2 linked regions of the Flocculibacter collagenilyticus genome follow. The protein of the gene in region 1 interacts with the protein of each later gene in a pairwise test. Links are inferred from orthologs where the notes say so. Each region holds a gene or a part of one and is shown in the gene's direction. Other genes may lie near its edges.

Evidence for each region.
Region 2: the proteins of tsaE (region 1) and rlmB interact in binary tests that used the Escherichia coli proteins (3 or more experiments, as listed by UniProt). The link is inferred for Flocculibacter collagenilyticus from one-to-one orthologs.

Annotation. Positions count from the first base shown.
Region 1 is NZ_CP059888.1:858,762-868,434, forward strand. Bases 6,774-9,658 are described here. They hold tsaE (tRNA (adenosine(37)-N6)-threonylcarbamoyltransferase complex ATPase subunit type 1 TsaE), read left to right. Parts: upstream 6,774-7,926; coding sequence 7,927-8,391; downstream 8,392-9,658. Other genes in these bases: HUU81_RS03745 (NAD(P)H-hydrate dehydratase), read left to right, coding at 6,774-7,863; HUU81_RS03755 (N-acetylmuramoyl-L-alanine amidase), read left to right, coding at 8,409-9,658. Outside these bases: HUU81_RS03710 (efflux RND transporter permease subunit), read left to right, coding at 1-325; HUU81_RS03715 (efflux RND transporter periplasmic adaptor subunit), read left to right, coding at 369-1,511; HUU81_RS03720 (acyltransferase family protein), read left to right, coding at 1,796-2,920; amrB (AmmeMemoRadiSam system protein B), read left to right, coding at 3,284-4,066; amrA (AmmeMemoRadiSam system protein A), read left to right, coding at 4,017-4,688; HUU81_RS03735 (DUF1289 domain-containing protein), read left to right, coding at 4,799-5,014; tRNA epoxyqueuosine(34) reductase QueG, read right to left, coding at 5,052-6,209; more of HUU81_RS03745, read left to right, coding at 6,223-6,773; more of HUU81_RS03755, read left to right, coding at 9,659-9,673. UniProt on the Escherichia coli protein: Required for the formation of a threonylcarbamoyl group on adenosine at position 37 (t(6)A37) in tRNAs that read codons beginning with adenine.
Region 2 is NZ_CP059888.1:3,459,202-3,468,706, reverse strand. The notes cover bases 4,264-6,980. They hold rlmB (23S rRNA (guanosine(2251)-2'-O)-methyltransferase RlmB), read left to right. Parts: upstream 4,264-5,110; coding sequence 5,111-5,851; downstream 5,852-6,980. Other genes in these bases: HUU81_RS15380 (hypothetical protein), read right to left, coding at 6,497-6,796; HUU81_RS15385 (hypothetical protein), read right to left, coding at 5,908-6,483; rnr (ribonuclease R), read left to right, coding at 4,264-5,053. Outside these bases: HUU81_RS15405 (DEAD/DEAH box helicase), read left to right, coding at 9-1,844; HUU81_RS15400 (DUF1285 domain-containing protein), read left to right, coding at 1,920-2,480; more of rnr, read left to right, coding at 2,609-4,263; rpsF (30S ribosomal protein S6), read left to right, coding at 7,039-7,446; priB (primosomal replication protein N), read left to right, coding at 7,453-7,758; rpsR (30S ribosomal protein S18), read left to right, coding at 7,770-8,000; rplI (50S ribosomal protein L9), read left to right, coding at 8,031-8,483; HUU81_RS15355 (acyl carrier protein), read right to left, coding at 8,598-8,840; HUU81_RS15350 (acyl-CoA ligase (AMP-forming), exosortase A system-associated), read left to right, coding at 9,139-9,505. UniProt on the Escherichia coli protein: Specifically methylates the ribose of guanosine 2251 in 23S rRNA.

The DNA of each region.
Region 1 (9,673 bases):
TAAAGGTATTGCTCGACAGGATGCCGTGCACCAAGCTCTAATGCTAAGGCTTCGTCCAATTTTTATGAGCACATTAACCAGTATATTTGGCATGCTACCACTGTTGCTCATGCCTGGCGCAGGCAGTGTTATTTATCGTGGCTTAGCCGCTGTTATTGTAGGCGGAATGTGCGTAAGTACATTATTCACCCTAGTACTGTTGCCTAGTTTACTACGATTAGGTGAAGAAAAGCGTACTGCGGAAGACGATATTAATTTGGCGTCAAAAGACGATGATTTTAATGCCGCAATAGTGACTAAGCAGCCAATTACAAATCAAAGCTAGTCGGTTATCAAACAAGTTTTTGTATTTTTATTAGGAGAAAAGGATGAGTAGCACGAATGTTGAAAAAACAATGCGGTTGTTTGGTGATCAGACTAACTTCGCATCTGGCGCATTGTTAGCGCTAAGCTTAATGTCAGCGGTTGCGATAACATTTATTGCACCTGTGGCTATCGCGCAAGAAAAGCCAGAAGCGCCGCCTGCTATCAAAGTAACTGCCGAAAAAGCGCTAGTGCAACCTGTTGCGAAAACCATGTGGGTATCTGGTACTGTGGTAAGTCAACAGGATGCTCAGGTGGCGGCACAAATTAGCGGGCAACTATTAATGGTTGCTAACGTTGGGCAATCTTTTAAAAAAGGAGAGGTGATTGCTCGATTAGATAGTGCTAACTTAGCGTTTGACTTGGAAGAACAAAAAGCCACAATTCAACAATTAACAGCAAGGCTAACCTTACTGGAAAAACAGGTTAAACGTCTTACTCAAGTGGCAAAATCTCAAAGTGCTTCAAAAGACGAGCTTGACGAGAAACAAGCGGAACAAGATATTGCCTCACACGCTTTAATACAAGCTAAAGCCGTGAAGAGACGGATAGAAAATAACATTGATAAGTCATACGTAAAAGCGCCTTTTGACGGCATTATCGTTGAGCGTATGCTGCAACAAGGTGAATATGGTCAAGTAGGGCAGACTATCATTCGCATGGTTAATATGAACAATAAAGAGGCCATTGTAAAAGCGCCATTAGAAGCTGCACATTATATTGCTTCAAATAGCATGCTAAAAGTGAAACAAGGTAAACATACTCAAGACTATAAAGTAACTACGCTAGTGCCAATGGGTAATAGCTTAAGTCGTATGATGGAGTTACGGATAGACTTAACTAATAGTGCGTTAGCGGTCGGCAGTGCAGTGCGTGCAGAGTTACCAATGAGTGAATCTGAAGACTTATTAACGGTTCATCGCGATGCGATTGTACTTCGTAAGCAAGGATCTTTTGTTTTTATGATTGATGATGAGTCTATCGCACGTAAAATTCCTGTTGAAATAGGCGCTGGACAAGGTGACTTTATTGCAATAACAGGTGATATAGAAGAAGGTGAACAAGTCATAGTTCGTGGTGCTGAACGTGTTAAAGAGGGGCAAGCAGTAAAGTTAAATAAGGCAAATGCTGAAGTGGCCAAATTATAACTGGCCTAACAGCCTTTCGCTAATACGGTTAGCGCCAGTGCCATTAACGTCAAAAAATAGCTCGCTAGTAATAAATCTTACCCTAGGCTGATTTGATGCAGGGTAAGATTTGAGCTCCTGCCCTATTAGTTATAAATAACTAAACAACGCAATATAATTTGTTGAAAACGATGACAGCAAATGAATCCATTAAGTATTTAGCAACTATACTCTAGTTTCTTCATATGAATTGCATTACTATTCGCGCCGTTTGGAATAGTTATGTTCACATATAATGGGTCGCAATGAATAAGCAACTGTCTGTATATCTTGATCTTTTACGTTTTTTTGCTGCTGTGATCGTATTTGTGTCTCACTTGTCAGGATTTATGGGCGGGTTATTGTGGCAATTGTCCGGTATTGGTCATGAAGCCGTTGTATTCTTTTTCGTGCTTTCCGGGTTTGTTATTGCGTATGTGGTTTACGAGAAACAGGAAACCGCAACATCTTATACAGTTAATAGATTATCCCGAATATACTCAGTTGCTCTTCCGGCAATAATTTTAACCGTTATACTTTATTATCTTGGAAGTGCAATAGATCCAACCAATGAATTTAAAATTCTTGAAGAACGTTTATTAAACCCTGTCTGGACTGTAATTGCCGCTTCTACCTTTATAAATCAAAGCTGGATTGCTACGCCATTATTTTCAAATTTGCCTTACTGGTCGCTGGGTTATGAGGTTTTGTATTATATATTTTTTGGCATATTGGTATATGTTGCAGGTGTTAAAAAGTATCTTCTTCTTGCTGCAATATGCTTGGTGATGGGGCCAAGTGTTATGTTGTATTTGCCTGTGTGGCTAATGGGTGTATTGTGTTTTAAGACGGTCGGGCGGGTTAGCTTGTCATTGCTTGCAGCTTCTTTGCTTTATGCGATTTCAGTTATTGGTATTATTGTTGTTGCGTTAGATGTTAATGAGCATGCAATAAACCAATATGCAATGCACGTTATTGGTGTGGAATTCTATCAGATACTCTTAGAGCCTGCAGAGCACTTTATAAGCGACTATATTTTAGGGATATTTGTTACCCTTCACATTTTTGCTAGCTATCATTTAGGCAAATATTTAGCCGTGTTTGGTAAACGAAGCGAGGCGATAATCCGCAATATTTCATCCCATACCTTTTCGATATATTTGTATCATATGCCACTGTTATATTTTGCCTTTGCCGTGTTTCCTCCAGCTTCACATCAAATAGAGAATACTATAGCGTGTTGTTTGGTGGTTCCTGTGTGCATTTATTTACTGAGTTGTTATACAGAAAATAAAAAGTGGGCATATAAAAACTTTTTTAAAACGTATTTAATTCGTAAGGAAGCGAAGACTAACGATGAGGCGAGCACTTTAGCACGGCGTAAAGCGTAAACGTTAGGTTGCTACTCACTTGGTCGCATTAATATAGGGCTCAATCATCAATGTTTAAAAAATACTAAACACAAACTTAATGCACTGTCTCATTAAGAAGCTGAGTTGTTTCAATCACATAAATTTGTGTGAGTGAAAGGTTCAACTTTTAAATGGGATTTATTCTCAATAATACTCAATTCGGCCCCGCATTATACGCAATAGCATCTATACTAATTACATGGTTTCACACAAAGCGTTTTGCTTGCGTATTGTTAGTAAATATGCGGCCTCTGTTGATTTTGATGTGATGAATATGAATGTTTTCTAAGTGCTATTTGCTCATGAATTTTTATCTATAGTTTTATCGTAAATGAACACGTTATGATGAAATTAAGACCTGCGGCTGTTGCTGGAATGTTTTATCCCGAACAGACCGATGAGTTAGCCGCTCTACTCGCAAAGCTGCTGCTTTCAGCAGAAGGGAATAAACTCACTCCCAAAGCGCTAATAGTTCCGCATGCGGGTTATGCCTATTCTGGGCAAATAGCCGCAGCAGCATATCGTCATCTACAATTAACGGGTAACCATATTAAGAATGTGATACTGATGGGACCTGCACATCGTTACCCATTGGTTGGTTTTGCGTTGCCCTCCCATGACGCATTTTCAACACCACTTGGTAATATCCCTATCAATCAGGGGATTCGGTCTAATTTATGCCAGCGTGAAGATGTAGAAGTTAATGACTTCGCACACGTTATGGAGCACAGTTTAGAAGTGCAATTGCCTTTTCTTCAAATGTGTTTAACAGATTTCTTCATTGTTCCTCTATTAGTTGGCAAGGCTACTGCTGAAGATGTATTTGAAATGTGTGAATTATTACCACTTAACAAGGAAACGCTATTTGTTGTGAGTACTGATTTAAGTCACTTTAATGATTATGCTCAAGCCAAATCGGCGGATGATGAAACTATTACCAAAATAGCAACGTTACAAACCAATATTCAACCCGAGCAGGCGTGTGGTGCGCACGCATTAAATGGCTTCTTACTACTCTGTAAATATGCCAGATGGCAGCCAGAGCTTTTAATAGCAAAAAATTCTGGTGATATGAATGGAAGTAAACACGATGTGGTGGGCTATGCCAGCTTTATTGTACGATAATAATACTGTTGAAGACGCCGCGTTAATTAATGCTGTGCCGCTGACAGCACAATCCAAATACATCATTAAACATCTGGTTATTTATAGCACGGTTAAGCTTGTGCTAGATGCGTACTCCATTGATGATTTGTTCGATGCGGTTGATAAAAAGTGTTTAAATAATCAACTATTAGCTCATCGAGCGGTATTTGTTAGCATGTTTTGTAATAACCAGTTGCGTGGCTGCATAGGTGAGACCGACGCATACGAACCCTTATGGCAGAATATTATTCGGTTTTGCATGCATAGCACTCGTTCTGATCCACGCTTTGACGCGCTGGAAGCTGATGAATTAGCAAATACGCACTTTACTGTGTCGGTGCTGTCAGACTTAAAGCAAGTCGTTGCAATCAATCAACAGACATTATTAACTCAGTTGCAAGTTGGCATTGATGGGCTAGTGTTAGATGACGGTAAAAAGCGGGCTGTTTTTTTGCCTTGCGTTTGGTCGCATTTTAAGCATGAACAAGACTTTATCACTGAATTATTAAAAAAAGGTGAGTGGCAAGCTACTAAATGGCCGCAACACTTAACCGGCGAGCGGTTTACGGTGGAAACGGTTACAGGCTCGATTTTATCTTAATCATAAATAGCCAAGAAACATAACTGAGTCCGACAAATTTACAAAAGGCTTTCATATATTAAAACCCAGAGCGTGTTCATAGACGCTCTGTTTTAAGTGAGATAAGAATAATGGCGACACACAGTGAAGGATTAAATACCACTAATCCCTGCGTGAGAAACTGTTGCTTAGATCAAAACGATGTGTGTTTAGGTTGTTTTAGGCATTTAGAAGAAATTATTGCATGGCATGATATGAACAGTGGCCAACGCATTCAAATCCAAGAGTTAGCTGATGCCCGAAAAGCAGTTTACAAAGGGTTGTTGCAAGACAGTATATTGAAATAGCTCATAAAAATTACAGAGCACAGCATAACAACGTGCTTTATGCGTCTCGCGGTAATCCTTTTTCTACAATCTTAATAAGCCGTTGTTGTTTGCGGCTTTCAACTTTGCTTGCTTGTTGTTGATTAATAGCCCATTCAATGTGCTCTTTAACCAGATCAGAAGCGGTTAATAATTGATTAGTTAACGCATCAAGTATGCTCTGATCAAAAGGTGCATTGCCCAGCGCCACGGCAATATTTCGTTGCCATCGCTCAAAACCAATGCGGCGAATAGCAGAACCTTCAGTGTTTTTTAAGAAGGTTTCTTCATCCCACGCAAATAAAGATAACAAGGATTGGTTAAACAGTGCTGGGCGTTGATGAAAGTCAGATTCTTTGGTTAATTGGGCGTATCGATTCCACGGACAGACTAACTGGCAATCATCACAGCCATAGATGCGATTTCCAAGCAAAGGGCGATACTCCTCTGGGATAGCGCCTTTAAGCTCAATGGTTAAATAAGAAATGCATCGCCGAGCATCAACCACGTAAGGTTCTACAATGGCTTGCGTAGGGCAAATAGTCATGCATGCCACGCATTTTCCGCATCCTTCTTCAACGGGCTGATCAACTGGTAAAGGAATATCAATAAAAATCTCACCTAAAAAAAACCATGAACCAGCTTGCTTGTTTAACAATAGCGAGTGTTTTCCTGTCCAGCCTAATCCAGCTTTTTCGGCGAGTTGACGTTCTAAAACGGGAGCAGAGTCAACAAAAGGACGAAAACCTAAATCAGCAACTTCTTGTTGAATTTTTTGTGCCAGTTTCTTGAGTCGATTACGAATAAGCTTATGGTAGTCGCGGCCATTTGCATAGCGGCTAATATAGCCAATGTTTGGTTGAGAAAGCGTTTTCGCAAACTGGGCATTTGGAGGTAAGTAATCCATTCGAGCACTGATAACACGTAATGTGCCTGGTACTAATTCATTTGGGCGCGCGCGTTTAAGGCCATGATTAGCCATGTAATCCATTTCGCCGTGGTAATTGTTATTCAACCACTCTGTTAAACCTGCTTCATGTTCAGCTAAATCAACATCGCTAATGCCTATTTGCTGAAAACCTAATTCCTGACCCCATAACTTGATATTTTCGGCAAGTTGTTGATAGTTAATGTTAGCTGAAATACTTTTATCTGCAGATTGAATTTGCGTACTCACAAAAGACCTATGAATGAATAAAAACAACGATAATTTACCACAAAAGGTGTATACCGCCCAACAAGTAAGAGAGAACGAGGCGCAAATTGCGAAGCAATTAAATGTCAGCATGTACACCTTAATGGAGCGAGCGGGGCAGGCCGTATTTAACCTTATACAAACGTATTACCCTAAAGCACGGTTAATCGTATTTGTTGGAAAAGGCAATAATGGCGGTGATGGTTTTGTCGCCGCGAGATTAGCCATTGAGCAAGGCAGAGCAGTCACGGTTATCCAGTTAGGTAGCACGGAACGCCTTACAGGTGATGCAAAACAGGCATGGCAAAAATGGAATGAACAATATAAAAAACAAAATCAGCAGCGTCAGCTGGCTAAGGCAATTCAATACGATATTTATGATGACCAGTCTGCAGAAGAGGTCAATTTGCTAACCTCTAGGTTAAGTGAATTATTACAGGATGCCAGCACGTTTACTGAATCAAGTGCAGACAATTCAACTCATGCTGGCGTCTCAATAGTCATCATTGATGCTCTTTTAGGTACTGGCGTAGTTGGTAAGCCTAGAGAGGCATTTGCAACGGTCATTAATGCTATCAATAAGGCTAAGGCACCTGTTGTCAGCGTTGATTTGCCCTCGGGGTTAAATGCAGATACAGGCTACACTTCATTTGAATGTGTGAATGCCACTCACACAATCAGTTTTGTTAGCTATAAGCAAGGGCTTTTAACAGGAGTAGCCAAAGAATGCTGCGGTAAGCTTCATTATGATGGTTTAGGTATTGATGCAGTATTTCAGCAGCAAATAGTGTCTAGTGTTGAGTTAGTTGATGCTCAGCAAGCGTTTTTACAGTTACCTAAACGCACTCAGTATGCGCATAAAACGCAATGTGGTCATATATTATGCATTGGTGGTAACGTGGGAATGGCGGGGGCCATTCAGTTGTCGGCAACGGCTGCTCTAAGATCGGGTGCTGGCCTGGTTAGTGTAGCAACACATCCAAGCAACGTGACCACGGTCGCTTCCGCCCAACCTGAATTGATGGTGCTGGGCATTGAAACCGTTACTCAATTACAACCATTAATTGACCGAGCAAGTGTGGTTGTTTTTGGCCCAGGATTGGGAAGGGATGAGTGGGCGGGTTCATTGTGGCAAGTAGTTCGCATATTGAATAAGCCGATAATTATTGATGCAGATGGCTTGTACTTTCTGGCACAAGAGCAAGGTTCATTGCAAACCATGCATCAGAAAATTAACGCTATCAGAAAAGTGATTACTCCACATGAGGGTGAAGCTGCCCGCTTATTAAATATCAACATTGAAGACGTGCGGGCCAACCGTTTTAGCGTCGTAAAAGAACTGCATCACCTCTATGGTGCCAATACGTTGCTTAAAGGTGCTGGCAGCTTGATATTTGATGGCAAAACTACAACAATTAACACCACTGGAAATCCTGCCATGGCAAGTGGTGGGATGGGTGATACATTATCTGGTATAATCGCTGGCTTGATTGGACAGGGGATGCCACACGTTGCAGCACTTCGCTATGCTGTTTGGGCGCACGGTAAAATTGCCGACGACTTAGCAAGCGCCCGCGGTATACGAGGGTTATTAGCAAGCGATATAATTAAGCAGTTATACAAAGTGGTGAATTAGCATGCAGCGCCCATCTTTGTTAGAAAAACCTAAAACTAAGTTACAGAAATAAGAAGTTAAAAAGTGAAATCGATTACTGAAACCCTAGCAGACGATAGTCAAACCACCGCCTTTGGCAGAAAATTTGCGGCAAGTGTCATGCAAGCCAATGTACCGCTATGTGTATATTTAAGTGGTGATTTAGGAGCGGGAAAAACCACGCTCAGCCGTGGAATTGTTCAAGCTATGGGTCATCAAGGAAATGTAAAAAGTCCTACTTACACGCTGGTTGAGCCGTACGAGCTTGAAGATTGGAATATATATCACTTTGATTTATATCGATTGGGGGACCCAGAAGAACTAGAGTTTATGGGTATTAGAGACTATTTTAATGATAAAACCCTGTGTTTAGTGGAGTGGCCTGACAAAGGTGCAGGAATTCTACCCCAAGCCGATATTAAGATTAATATTGAATATCTAGAACAAGGCCGTAAAATCAATCTCACGGCCCTGTCAGAAGTAGGTGAAAATATCTTACTTCAGTTGTAACAAGTTAGCTGAGCGCGATGATAATTAATACTAAAAATTTAACAAACGTATTCGTATATACATTATGTATATTTGCTTTGTTGTGTAGTTGTTTTAGCTTTGCAATAAATAAAATAAATGGTGTAAGAGTATGGCCGAGCCCAGACAACACCCGTATTGTGTTTGATTTATCAGAATCTGCGGAATACAGCTATTTTACCTTGCGTAACCCTCAGCGCTTAGTTATTGATTTTAAGAAAACCGCCAACGACTTTAATTTATCAACATTAAAGATTGATGATGACAACCCGTTAGTTAAACGGGTTAGACAAAGTAAGCCAAAATACAAAGATTCTGTGCGTATAGTGCTAGATCTTACCAAGCCATTGAACACCGTTATTTTTCCGCTAGCACCCACTGCACCTTATAGCGACCGATTAGTAGTCGATTTAATTGACGCTAACGCCCGCAGTGTGGTGCATAAGCAAGCCGTTGCCAAAAATAGAGATATTGTTATTGCCATTGATGCAGGTCACGGTGGTGAAGACCCTGGTTCTATTGGCCCTACAGGTAAATACGAAAAACACATTACGCTTGGCATCGCGAAACGCCTAGCGACATTGATCAATCAAGAAAAAGGCATGAAGGCCATTTTAACGCGTAGTGCTGATTATTATGTTGATATAGGGCGACGCAGTGAGATTGCCCGCCAGAAGAAAGCCGATTTTTTGATTTCCATTCATGCTGATGCATTTGTAACGCCATATCCCAGAGGCGCCTCTGTGTGGGGGTTATCACTACAACGTGCTAACTCAGAAATAGGTAAGTGGCTAGAGAAAAAAGAAAAACACTCTGAACTATTAGGCGGAGCAGGCAAAGTAATAACCGACACGCAGAATGAAAAATACTTAGCGCGAACACTGTTAGATATGTCGATGGATCACTCTATCAGTACTGGTTTTGAAGTCGCACAATCAGTGATTGGCGAATTTCGTAAAGTGGTTAAATTACATAAGAAAAAGCCTGAGTCGGCCAATTTTGGAGTGCTAAAATCACCAGACATTCCCTCTATCTTAGTGGAAACAGGGTTTATCTCTAACCCAAAAGAAGAAAAACTGCTGCTCACTGCTTCTTATCAAAATAAACTAGCGCAAGCATTATTTGTGGCGTTACGTAAACATTACCGAAATAATCCGCCTGAAGGTACTTACTATGCTGCTCATCGTGTGCAACAGCACAAAGTAAGTAGTGGTGAATCCCTTTCATTACTGGCACAACGCTATAATACAACGGTAAGCGATCT
Region 2 (9,505 bases), 2.6 Mb from region 1 along the record:
TTATATACATGACTTCAGAACAGCCGACTCTATCCTTCCAAGATCTAGATTTGCCTGATTTTTTATTAAAAGCACTAGAAAAAGTTGGCTATGAAACACCGTCGCCTATTCAAGCTAAAAGTATTCCTGTTTTAATGGAAGGCCGCGATATTCTTGGTCAGGCACAAACAGGTACTGGTAAAACAGCAGCATTTGCTTTGCCATTACTTGCAAAAATTAATGTTAAAGATGCATTTCCACAATTACTGGTATTAGCGCCTACTCGTGAATTAGCGATTCAGGTTGCAGAAGCATTCCAAACATACTCTTCATTTATCAAAGGTTTTCATGTACTACCTATTTATGGTGGTCAGTCTTACGATACCCAAATTCGTGCATTAAAGCGCGGCGTTCACGTTGTAGTGGGTACGCCAGGACGTGTAATGGACCATATTCGTAAAGGTACGCTTAAGTTAGATCGCCTTCAGTCGTTAGTATTAGACGAAGCTGACGAAATGTTACGCATGGGCTTTATTGACGATGTTGACTGGATCCTTGAACACACACCAGCAGAGCGTCAAACGGCACTTTTCTCGGCAACGATGCCACAGCAAATCAAGAAAATTGCAACAAACCACTTGAATAATCCAACTGAAATTAAAATTGCAGCGAAAACGAGTACTGCAACTACAATTCGTCAACGTGTTTGGCAAATCGGTGGCATTCATAAATTAGACGCGCTAACACGTATTTTAGAAACGGAAGACTTTGATGGTGTGATCATTTTCGTTCGTACCAAAACAGCAACCGTTGAATTAAGCGAAAAATTAGAAGCGCGTGGATATGCAAGTGAGCCGTTAAATGGCGATATTGCACAAAAATCACGTGAGCGTACTGTTGAAAAATTAAAAGCGGGCAAACTAGATATTATCGTTGCAACTGACGTTGTTGCTCGTGGTCTTGATGTTGAGCGTATCAGTCACGTTATCAACTATGACATTCCATACGATGTTGAATCGTATGTTCACCGTATTGGTCGTACAGGTCGTGCAGGCCGTAAAGGTGACGCGATATTGTTTGCAGCTCCGCGTGAAAGACGTTTGCTTAAAGCAATTGAGCGTTCAACAAAGCAAACGATTGAAACAATGCAAATGCCTTCAGTAAGTGATATTAACTTACACCGCGTAAGCAAGTTTAAGCAACGTATTGTTGACTCAATTGGTGATGATGATTTAGCAACTTATAAGCAAGTTGTTGAAGAAGTATTGCACGACAACGAAGTAGACCCAGTGCACCTTGCAGCAGCAATTGCAAAATTAGTGCAGGGTAAAGAGCCACTATTTTTAAGTGAAAGTGCACGTGAGAAGAATTTCTCAAGTGAACGTCAAGACGATGATCGTGGCCGTCGTGGTCGTGATAGAGATCGCGGTGACCGTCCAGAGCGTGGCGAGCACAGAAGACAAGGTGTACCTTCAGCAACACCTAAGCCATTAAAAGACAACCCAGACATTCCAATGGAACGTTTCCGCGTAGAAGTGGGTCATAAAGATGGTGTTAAGCCTGGCAACCTTGTAGGTGCAATTGCTAATGAAGGAAACTTAGACAGTAAATTCATTGGTAACATTGAAATTTATGAAGGTTTCACATTAGTTGATTTACCAAAAGGTATGGACAAAGAAACGGCTCAAACGATAAAAGCGGCACGTGTATGTGGTCGTCGTTTGGAGTTACGTCCTTATACCGATAATGCGCCTTCATCGCCACGTCGTGAAGGTGGCAAGCGTAATGATAGCGGTAAACGTAGTGGCCCACGTGACGGAAATCGTCAAGGTGGTAACAAGCGTAAGCCTCGTAGTAATTCATAACTCAATTTAAGTTATAAATTACTGCTACACTCAGTATGACAATATTGCCATACTGAGTGTACTAACCCATAAAAAATGAATATAAATCAACTCTATCAACAGCTAACCCCTAATTCATCTCACCCCCCTGTAGAACAGTGGAACCCATCATTTTGTGGCGACATTGATATGCAAATTAAACACGATGGTACGTGGTACTATATGGGCACACCCATCACACGGCTTAACATGGTGTCGTTATTTGCTTCGGTGTTGATATGTGATGAGACGCACACGCCAGAAAAGTATTACCTCATTACACCTGTGGAAAAAGTGGGCATTCAAGTTGAAGATGTGCCTTTTGTGGTTACTGATTGGCAATTACTCTCTACTAAAAATGGTCAGGTGATTGAATACACAACCAATTTAGGGGATAAGGGAATAATCAATAAGGACAACCCGTTAACTACTGCTTTTTCAAGTTACTTTAACGAGAGCAAAAGTTACGTAACGGTGAGACGAAATCTAAGAGCAGTGCTTCATAGGAATGTGTTTTATCAGATGATAGAGCAAGGCCATGAAAAGCAAATTAATGGTCAGAAACATTGGGTCATTACCAGTGATGATGAAGACTTTTCGCTTGGCTTGATGGATTAATCTTTATAACGTGCCAATAACTACAGTGAAAGCTGAGCGAATAAAAACAACAGACTCCATTTTAAAAGTATCTAATATGCGAAGGTTTGTTACAATTTAAACTAAATAGAAAGAAAAAATAAGAATACATGCCTAACCAGGATCCATATCATAACCGCGAAAAAGAAAAATACGACAATCCCGTGCCAAGTCGCGAGTTTATTATTTCCCTCCTTGAACAACACGATAAGCCATTAGGTTTTGATGACATCGCCGTTGTGCTAAAAGTGTTCGACGACGAACGATTATTTGCCTTGAAGAAACGCCTTCGCGCAATGGAGCGTGACGGACAAGTTGTGTATGCAAAAAACAACCGATACGGTTTGCCCGATAAAATGGACCTAGTAAAAGGTCGGGTTATCGGCCACCGCGATGGCTTTGGTTTTTTAAATGTAGAAGGTGAAAGCAAAGACTGGTTTTTACCAGCTCATCAAATGGAACAAGTTATCCACGGGGATTATGTGCTTGCCAAAGCGGGGAAGCGCCAAGGAAATAAAACAGAAGCCCGCATTGTACGGATTCTTGAGCAGCGTGATGAAGTGATCGTAGGGCGTCTTGTAGTCGAGCATGGTGTTGCATACGTAAGACCAGAAGACAGCAGAATAACCCATGACATTATTATTCGTCCTGGTGGCGAGAAAGAAGCTGCACATGGCCAAGTGGTTTCCGTCGAAATTACTCAGCGGCCAACGCGTAGAATGCATCCTGTTGGCAAAATAGTTGATGTGATTGGGCAACATATGGCACCAGGCCTTGAAATTGAGGTGGCGTTACGCAATCACGATATTCCCCATGAATGGCCAGAGGCAGTTGATAAACAAGTTAATGCGCTTGATGATGAAGTGCCTGAAAGTGCAAAGCAAGCCCGTATCGATTTACGCCATTTGCCCTTAGTCACTATTGATGGTGAAGATGCCAGAGACTTTGATGATGCAGTCTATTGCGAACCGAAAACATCGGGTGGTTGGCGCCTATGGGTAGCGATTGCTGATGTATCCTCGTATGTCACTTATCAATCGGCACTAGATAAAGAAGCAATTTCACGCGGTACTTCGGTCTACTTTCCTGAGAAAGTGATCCCCATGTTGCCTGAAAAACTGTCGAATGGATTATGCTCACTCAATCCTTTGGTAGATCGGTTATGTATGGTGTGTGAAATGACAGTGAGTGCTAATGGTAAGCTATCAGGCTATAAATTCTATGAAGCCACCATGCAATCTAAAGCGCGATTCACTTACACCAAAGTTGGAGCAATCTTGGAAGGTGATGAAGCGTTACGCCAAGAATATGCCGATTTTGTGCCTCATTTAACGCACCTCCATGAAATGTACCAAGCACTTAAATCTACACGTACTGAACGCGGTGCAATCGAATTTGAAACCGTTGAAACACGCTTTGTATTTAATGAACAGCGAAAAATAGCGCGTATTGAGCCAGTACACCGAAATGATGCACATAAGCTGATTGAAGAGTGCATGATCTTAGCAAATGTGTCAGCAGCCAGATTTTTAGAAAAGCATGAAGCGTATGGCTTATTCCGTGTTCACGATAAACCCGACGAAGAAAAATTATCCAATTTCCGTGGGTTCTTAGGCGAGCTTGGTATTGAAACGCGGCTGTCATTGACTCCTGAGCCTAAAGAGCTGACTGAAGAGTTACAACGCGTCTCTGAGCGGGATGAAATCGACTTAATTCAAGTCATGTTATTGCGCTCCATGAAGCAAGCTGTATATCAAAGTGACAACATTGGGCACTTTGGTTTAGCGCTTCCTGCCTATGCTCATTTTACTTCGCCGATTCGTCGTTATCCTGATCTCGTTGTTCATCGAGCCATTAAGGGTATTTTAAAACACCAAGGCCAACAAACAACGGGTGCCCATGCATATAGTGAAGAAGAGGTATTGCAATTAGGTGAGTCATGCTCAATGGCAGAGCGCCGAGCTGATGATGCCACCCGTGAAGTGTCTGATTGGCTAAAGTGCGAGTTCATGCAAGATCATATTGGTGATGAGTTTGATGGGGTTGTTGCGTCAGTCACCAATTTTGGTTTATTCGTTCGAATCAATGATCTGATGATAGATGGCTTAGTGCATGTGACATCATTAAAAAATGATTACTATCATTTTGATGGTGCGAAACAAATGTTGATTGGCGAAGCCTCTCGGGTTGTTTACAAGTTAGGGGATAAAGTATCTATTCGTGTTGCTTCCGTAAATCTAGATGATCGTAAAATAGATTTTGTATTAACCGGTGATTCTGCTCCACAGCGCACTAAGTCTAAAATAAGAAGTAGAAAAAGCTTATCTGATGATGAAAGTAAGTCTACGAGCAATAAAGATAAAAAGCGAAAAGGCAGAAGAAAAGGCAAGGGAAGCGGGCAGGCTCGCACCAGTGCAAACGAGCAAACAAGTAAAAGCACCAAGAAGAAAAGCCCGCGTAAAAAAAGTAGCGTAAAAACAGGTGTAAAAAAGTCATCTGCAGGTAAGGCAAAAAAGCGTCCTGGTAAAAATGCTCGAAAGCGCACAGCTGATTAAATTTAAGTATAAATTTGTAATTGAAAACGTTGTAAACACCAAAAGATAGAGAACCGTATGAGTAACCAAGAATTAATTTATGGATTCCACGCCGTTGAAGCAATTTTAGCTAGAGAGCCAGAGCGCTTTATTGAAATATATGCGTTAAAAGGACGTAGTGATGACAGGCTGAATCCGTTAATCAGTAAACTTAGAAAATTTGGTGTGTCGGTACAGTTTATGACGCGTAAAACAATGGATGATAAATCTAAAGGTGAGCAGCACCAAGGTATTATTGCTCGTGTAAAACAAGGAAAGCAATTTAACGAAAGCGACTTAGATCATATTTTAGAAACGAAAAAGTCTCCTTTCCTTCTGATTTTAGACGGCGTTACCGATCCACATAATTTAGGTGCTTGTTTGCGTAGTGCCGACGCAGCTGGAGTAGACGCTGTGATTGTGCCTAAAGACAAGTCGGCAAAAATAACTGCAACAACGCGTAAAGTGGCGTGCGGAGCTGCAGAAACGATCCCATTAATACAAGTTACCAATTTAGCGCGTTCTATGCGTACGATACAAGAAGCGGGTGTATGGATTACAGGCACGGCGGGTGAAACCGATCAACACTTGTTTGATGTTGATTTAAAAGGACCAACCGCAATTGTCATGGGCGCAGAAGGTGATGGCATGCGTCGTTTAACACGAGAACATTGTGATCAGTTAGTTAAAATTCCAATGCAAGGTACGGTTTCTAGCTTGAATGTGTCGGTTGCAACGGGTATTTGTTTATTTGAAGTATTACGCCAGCGCTTGGGGTAGACAATTATTCGCACCATATTCCAAGGAAGTATATGCATACTTCCTTTTCATTTAGCTTATTGACGTTGTGTGCCTTTAGTTGAAGCCAGTCGTACACCATCAACGACACTAAAAATATCAAATGGGCGTTGTAGAGCTTTACAATTGATAAGTTTTTCCTGATCTTTAGCAGCCAAACTATCGAACATCAACTTTGCTTCAAATGTTTGGGGGGTGGTGATGGGGAGCATCGTTTGCCATACATCAAAAAACTTTAAAGTATGCTCGTCTACACCTTCAATATTTTGCTCTAGTACTTTATATTCATGCCGCATATTTCTTTCTGTTGTCAGCAGTTGTAATACTTCTAGTTGCAACGACTTAGAGCACTTTAACTCATGAAGGTTGTTTATATGCATTAGTCCATCAATTGTGCTTTCAGTTAGTTCGCACTTTGATATTTCATTAGTGGTAATAGTGGCACGCTGATGTTTAGCTTCACATTGCTCTATTGCGGTAGTTAACTCACCAAGTTTAATAATCAGGTTCTGTGCAAGGGCAACGTAAATATCTTTATTCGTTTGTTCGAGTGCAGATGATGAACTAGCGAACATTAGCGTAAATAATACAATCAAGCTTTTGTGCGGAAACATATTGCTAACTTCCTCAAAATTGGCTTTCACTTCCATTAGTGCGTAGTGAGGCGGATGAGGCTATTGGTATAATTTTTTTTCTAGCAACTTTATCAAGTCCTTCTATACTTTTGCTAATATTGCTCCAATCTGTAGAGCCCTTCGCGGCTAAAAAGCGTTTACTTGCAGAACGGCTAAATAAAGATAAGATATTTCCAAAGATTATAGCGCCTTTACCTATCAAAGCGGTTTGAAGAACCTCTTTGATAATGCTTAACTGCTCTTTACTGTAGTCACTTAAATCTACTTGTGATTCTAAGGTGCATCCTGACATTGCTTCCTCATTAACTTTTTAATCGAAATATAGAAACAAATATATAAACATTATTTTAAATTTGTGTAAATGTCATTTTCTACGCTACAAAAAACATATCTGTTTAATCATCTATTAGTATTGCCTCACTTGGCGGAATAACGTACAATGCGCGCCCTTATCAGCCAATTAATTGTTTCCTTGCCTTAGCGATAGTTTGGCTGAGCTATCTAAAGAGGCTACTTAAACCGAAAGGATCCAAAATGCGTCATTACGAAATCGTATTTATGGTTCACCCTGATCAGAGTGAGCAAGTATCTGGTATGATCGAGCGTTATACTGGTACTATCAAAGAAGCTGGTGGTACTATCCATCGTTTAGAAGACTGGGGTCGCCGTCAACTAGCTTATCCTATCCTTAAGCTTCACAAAGCACACTACGTTTGCATGAACGTAGAAGCTAATGCTGAAACTATCGACGAGCTTGAAACTACTTTCCGTTACAACGATGCGGTACTACGTAACATGGTTATGCGTACTAAATCAGCTGTAACTGAAGCGTCTCCTTTTGCTAAAGAAAAAGACGCGCGTGATTCTCGTGATACTCGTGATACTCGCGAAGTGAAAAAAGACGTTGTTGCTGAAACTAAAGAAGAGACAGCAGCAGAATAATTTGTGATGGACAATTGGTATGTGTTAACCGGAACGGTTTGCAAAACACCCATGCGTTCAACAAGCCCGGCGGGTATTCCTCATTGCAAATTTGTATTGGAACACCAGTCGCAACAACTTGAAGCAGGTATGCAACGAAAAGCGTACTTAAGAATGCAAGTGGTTGTTAGTGGCGAAGCATCACAACATTATACTCAAGCATTAGATGTTGGCAGTGTACTAAGAGTGGCTGGATTTTTAAACAGACACGAATCCAAACAAGGTAACCCACTGCTGGTATTACATGCACAACAGATAGAAAGATTAAGTTAGGAGAGTGTTTCATGGCACGTTACTTCCGTCGTCGTAAATTCTGCCGTTTTAAAGCAGAAGGCGTACAAGAAATTGATTATAAAGATCTAGCTACTTTAAGAAACTATGTAACTGAAAGTGGTAAAATCGTACCTAGCCGTATTACAGGTACTTCAGCTAAATACCAACGTCAACTTGCTCGCGCAATCAAACGTGCACGTTATTTAGCACTATTACCATACACTGATTTACATAATCAGTAATAGTTAACCCATATTACTAGAGGTAGCAAGATGGAAATCATTCTACTAGACAAAATCGCTAACTTAGGCGGTTTGGGTGATCAGGTAGCAGTAAAAGCGGGTTACGCACGTAACTTTCTTTTCCCACAAGGTAAAGCTGTACCTGCCACTAAAGCAAATGTTGAAAAATTTGAAGCACGTCGTGCAGAACTAGAAGCTAAGTTAGCTGAAGAGTTAACAGCTGCTGAAGGCCGCGCTGAAAAACTTCAGTCACTAAATGATGTGACTATCGTTTCTAAAGCAGGTGATGAAGGCAAGCTATTCGGTTCTATCGGTACTCGTGACATCGCTGATGCGATCACTGAAGCGGGTGTTGAAGTAACTAAAGCTGAAGTTAAACTTCCTTTAGGTGCTATTCGTGAAACTGGCGAATACGACATTGCTATTCAGCTACACGCTGACGTAACTACTAACGTTAAAGTTGCAGTAATTGCTGAAGCTTAATTAGTTGTTATGTAATGAGCTATATCGCGCAGGTATAGCTCATTAAAAAAGCCGTATTTATTCATTTAAATACGGCTTTTTTGTATTTAGCGTTTGTACTTAGTACATGAAAAGTTACAGCTTCGACTCTACAAAGGCGCACAGGCTACCAAAGCTTTCAAATGTTTCTGCGCTAATTTCATCGTCTTCTACATAAATATCGAATGTTTCTTCAATAGAGGTAATCACGGTGACTACTGCCATTGAATCGAATTCAGGAATAGAACCGAGTAATAAGTCATCCTCATTGAAAGTTGTAGATTCATCTAATTGCAGTGTTTCAATTAGGATTTTTTGAACATGGGTATTTACTGACATCGCGCTTTCCATGAAGTAAGCGGCCAACATTTAGTCGACCAAATTAAGAAACAGGTTAAGATATTAGGGCGTGCCCTAGTTTATTTTTTAAATAAGCTAATGAAAACCATTATGCTTATTTTCTAAACGCGTTATTATACGTAATTGGTAAATTAAGTGAATCATAAATAATTAGCTTAAATACAAGACTTGGTTTTGGCGCTTCAAGCAGCGTCACAATACAATTTTTTGTTGTTTAAGTGATCTCTACAGCACCCTAATTGGTGGCCACAAATATATCGAATGGACGTTAAACGGAATGATTACATTTGTACATGATCTTATTTTAGCTGGCGCGACACAATTTAAAGATAATATTGCATTAAAACATAAAGATACTGATGTGAGTTATCAGGCGTTATCCCAAAACATTCAACGCTTTGCTCAAGGTATTTCAGCACTTGGCTTGCAGCCACAAGAGCGAGTAGCAGTATTTCTTCCTAAACTCCCACAAACGATATACGCATTTTTTGGGACTTCCCTAGCGGGCGGGGTATTTGTGCCAGTGAACCCTGTCTTAAAAGCCGAGCAAGTTAAGCATATTTTAAATGACTGTAATGTTCGAGTGCTGGTCACCAGCAAAGATAGATTGAAAGCCCTTTCTAGCATTTTAAGCGAGTGCCAAG